One region of the Ensifer sp. PDNC004 genome, then DNA from elsewhere that is predicted to be linked to it. Evidence: riboswitches for the same ligand, from Rfam matches in the RefSeq annotation. Region 1 holds a riboswitch; the other holds the start of a gene.
What was found. Region 1 has a riboswitch for S-adenosylmethionine ahead of JVX98_RS19795 (O-succinylhomoserine sulfhydrylase). Riboswitches for the same ligand answer to the same signal wherever they lie in the genome.
Positions count from the first base shown of each region.

Region 2: it holds a riboswitch for S-adenosylmethionine, as region 1 does, so the genes downstream of both, metA (homoserine O-succinyltransferase) here and JVX98_RS19795 (O-succinylhomoserine sulfhydrylase) in region 1, are expected to answer to the same signal.

Region 1 covers NZ_CP070353.1:2,373,159-2,375,352, forward strand. Annotated here, with positions in the region: gene JVX98_RS19790 (2'-deoxycytidine 5'-triphosphate deaminase) at 1-1,047, opposite strand, end outside; SAM riboswitch at 1,122-1,200, shown strand; gene JVX98_RS19795 (O-succinylhomoserine sulfhydrylase) at 1,245-2,194, shown strand, end outside.
Region 2 covers NZ_CP070353.1:3,132,334-3,134,527, forward strand. Annotated here, with positions in the region: gene metA (homoserine O-succinyltransferase) at 1-847, opposite strand, end outside; SAM riboswitch at 909-986, opposite strand; gene JVX98_RS23415 (NUDIX domain-containing protein) at 1,111-1,551, opposite strand; gene JVX98_RS23420 (MoxR family ATPase) at 1,548-2,194, opposite strand, start outside.

The DNA of each region.
Region 1 (2,194 bases):
GGAGCCGACGCCGAGGCCGTAGAGACCATCCGGGCGTTCCAGCATGTGTTCGTAAATCAGGCGGCCGACGATCTGGCCGTGTTCGAGGATGAACGGCACCTCGTGGCTGCGCACTTCCAGCACCGCACGGCTGCCCGTGCCGCCGGCAGAGGCATGGCCGAAGCCCGGATCGAAGAAACCGGCGTAATGCACGCGGAACTCGCCGACCAGCGGATCGAACGGCGTCATCTCGGCCGCATAAAGCGGCGGCACATGCACGGCCTCGCGCGAGACGAGAATGTAGAACTCATCCGGATCGAGGATCATTTCGTCGCGGCCGCGGCTATAAAGCGGCTCCCAGAAATCGAAGATCGCGTGCTGCGCCTTCTTGTCGACGTCGATAACCGCCGTGTGGTGCTTGCCGCGATAGCCGATCAGGCCTTCGGGTCCGGTGCCCTTCAGATCGATCGACAGCGCGATACCGCCGCCGCTGACATTCGGCTTGTCGCTCGCCACCAGCACGTCGCTATCATGCAGCGCCTGCAATTCCTGCTCCGACAGGATCGATTGGCCCATGCGGAAGCGGATCTGCGACAGGCGCGAGCCGCGGCGCACGACGATCGGGAAGGTGCGCGGGCTGATTTCGAGATAAAGCGGACCGCTGTAGCCGGCCGGGATCTTGTCGAACTCCTGGGCGCGGTCGGTGATGACGCGGGTGAAGATGTCGAGGCGGCCGGTCGAGCTCTTCGGGTTGGCCGAGGCCGACATGCCCTTGGGCAGCGCCAGGCTTTCCATCAGCGGCACGATGTAGACGCAGCCGGTCTCCAGCACCGCACCCTCGGTCAGGTCGACCACGTGCAGCTTCAGCCGGTCGAGCTTGTCGGCAACGAGATGAGACGGACCCGGCATGAAGCTGGCGCGGACGCGAAAAGCCTTGGCGCCGAGGCGCAGGTCGAGGCTTGCCGGCTGGATCTGATCGTCATCCAGCGGCTTCTCGCTCTTCAGGCGTCCCGATTCGAACAGCGCGGCGATCGCGCGATCGGCCAAAATCCCAGTGTCGCGGCCCATTGCAGTCCTCTTTTCAGTTGCGAGACAAAACCAAACTCCGGGAATTGACGCAAGCGTACCCTGGCAGTATTGAAGCTTTATCCCGTGGTGATTTGGCCGGTCGGCTTGCAGCCACGTTAAACAAGTAGCTAAAAAGGCCGGGTGTCAAACCGGCCCTTCACGCGGCCGGTTTTTTTGTTTTTGAAAGTGATCGTCACATGAGCAAAAACTGGCGCCCCGCAACGCAACTGGTCCATGGCGGCACGACCCGCTCCCAGCACGGCGAGACCTCCGAAGCGATCTTCCTCACCCAGGGCTTCGTCTACGAGACTTCGGAAGCCGCCGAGGCGCGCTTCAAGGGCGAGACCGAAGGTTTCATCTACGCCCGCTACGGCAGCCCGACCAACGACATGTTCGAAAAGCGCATGTGCATGCTGGAAGGCGCTGAAGACGCGCGCGCCACCGCATCGGGCATGGCCGCGGTCACCGCCGCCATCCTCTGCCAGCTGAAGGCCGGCGATCATATCGTCGCTGCCCGCGCGCTCTTCGGCTCCTGCCGTTGGGTGGTCGAGACGCTGGCGCCGAAATACGGCATCGAATGCACGCTCGTCGACGGACGTGATCTCGCCAACTGGGAAAAGGCGATCCAGAAGAACACCAAGGTCTTCTTCCTCGAAAGCCCGACCAACCCGACGCTTGAAGTCATCGACATTGCCGGTGTCGCCAAGCTTGCCAACCAGATCGGCGCCAAGGTCGTCGTCGACAACGTCTTTGCGACGCCGCTCTTCCAGAAGCCGCTGGAACTCGGCGCCCATATCGTCGTCTATTCCGCCACCAAGCATATCGACGGCCAGGGCCGATGCCTCGGCGGCGTGGTGCTTTCCGACAAGGAATGGATCAACGAGCACCTGCACGACTACTTCCGCCACACCGGCCCGGCGATGTCGCCGTTCAACGCCTGGACGCTGCTGAAGGGCATCGAGACGCTGCCGCTGCGCGTGCGCCAGCAGACGGAAACGGCCCGCCGCGTCGCCGACTTCCTGGCGGAACAGCCGCAGGTCGCGAAGGTCATCTATCCCGGCCGCAAGGACCACCCGCAGGCCGACATCATCGCCAAGCAGATGACCGGCGGCTCGACGCTCGTCGCGTTTGAACTGAAGGGCGGCAA
Region 2 (2,194 bases), 760 kb from region 1:
GATGCGCATGACTGCGCCAGCGATTCTGCGGCGGCAGGGTCGAATCGTTGTGCGGGAAGTAGTCGTGCGGCATCTTGATCGGCACGCCCGCATCCACGTCGCGGAAGTATTCGTCCGACAGCGAGGTCGAATCATACTCCACGTGGTTGAACATGTAGAGCCGGTTGCCCTTCTTCTCGTGCACCAGGCAGACGCCCATCTCCTTCGATTCCATCAGGATTTCGAGGCTCGGCACCTTGTCGATGTCGGCGCGGCGGACCTCGGTCCAGCGCGAGACCGGGACGGCGAAATCGTCGGAGAAGCCATTGAGGTAGACGGAGGAACGATTGAGGTTCTGGTGGCGGTAGACGCCGAAGGCCTTTTCCTTCAGCGGATACTTCGGCACGTTGTGGAAGTGATAGATCGCCGCCATCGCGCCCCAGCAGACGTTGAGCGTCGAATGCACGTTGGTCTCGGTCCAGTCGAGGATGCGCTTCAGCTCGTCCCAATAGGTGACGTCCTCGTATTCGAGCGTCTCGACCGGCGCGCCGGTGATTATGAAGCCGTCGAACTTGCGGCCCTGCACTTCTTCCCAGGTCTCGTAGAAGGAGAGCAGGTGATCTTCCGAGGTGTTCTTGGCCCGGTGAGCGCCGATGCGCACCAGTGACAATTCCACCTGCAGCGGCGAGGCGCCGATCAGGCGCGCCATCTGGATCTCCGTCTTGATCTTGTTCGGCATGAGGTTCAGGAGCCCGATCTGGAGCGGGCGGATATCCTGACGGATCGCCACGGTCTCGGTCATCACCCGCACGCCCTCATGCACGAGGGTTTCGAAGGCGGGCAGCGTATCGGGAATCTTGATGGGCATGGGCTTCCACTCGATCAATACAAAAAAACCGGCGGCGATTGATCGCGACCGGTCCTCGGAAATCCAACTTTCCTCGGCCCTTTAGCGACTTGTTTAACGTGGCTGCAAGCCGGCCGGCCAAATCACCACAGGGAATTTGATAGCGCGAGTGGGCCGCGGGGGTCAAGAAAAACGATTCGGGGTGTCGTGGTCCCTCATCCCGCTGCCGCGACCTTCTCGCCGTTTTGACGGGGAGGAGGCGCCTTGCTGCTCCCAGTTGGCGTCTACCACTCAACAGTTCGCAGCAGGCTTAGAGCCTCCCGCATGCCATAACCGAGCCGGCGCTCAGCCTCATCGAGGCCGAGCCAGAAGAAGCGGAAGCGGATCGGCTCGCCGCCGCCAAAAGGCGTCATTTCCTGATGTATCCAGGTCTGCCGTTGCTCGCCGGCGAGCGCGACGTGAAAGTAGTGCCGCCGATGGCAGATCGTCCTGCCGTCCTTCGGGTAGTGGTAGTCCTGCGTGACGAGATGTGTGAGTGTCTGCGACGGCGTCAGCCCTGTCTCCTCGACGAACTCCCGCAAGGCCGATGTCTGCGGGCTTTCGCCCGGCTCCATCGTGCCGCCCGGCACCTGCAGCTCGATCTCGGGAAAGTCCGGTTCGTCGAAGACCAGCAGCCGGTCCTGCCAGGTGCCATAGATCAGCACCTTATGGGCGTCGGGCGTCATTGGTCGCGGCGGGCCATGAAGGCGAGGCGCTCGAAGAGGTGCACGTCCTGCTCGTTCTTCAGCAGCGCACCATGCAGCTTCGGCAGCATGGTCTTGGCGTCGGCCCTGAGGTCGGCCGGATCGACCTCGTCGGCGACGAGCAGGCGGATCCAGTCGAGCGCCTCGGACGTGGAGGGTTTCTTCTTCAGGCCCGGCACCTGGCGGATGTCGTAGAAGGCGGCGAGCGCTGCGGACAGCAGCGTCTTGCGGATGCCGGGATAATGCACCTCGACGATGCGGGCGAGCGTGTCCGCGTCGGGGAAGCGGATATAGTGAAAGAAGCAGCGGCGCAAAAATGCGTCCGGCAGCTCCTTCTCGTTGTTGGACGTGATGATGACGATCGGCCGGTGACGGGCGCCGATCATCTCGCCGGTCTCGTAGACATGGAATTCCATGCGGTCGAGTTCCTGCAGCAGGTCGTTCGGAAACTCGATGTCGGCCTTGTCGATCTCGTCGATCAGAAGCACCACGCGGCGGTCCGCCTCGAAGGCCTGCCAGAGCTTGCCCTTGCGGATGTAGTTGCGGACCTCGTTGACGCGCTCGTCGCCGAGCTGGCTGTCGCGAAGCCGCGACACGGCGTCATATTCGTAAAGGCCCTGCTGCG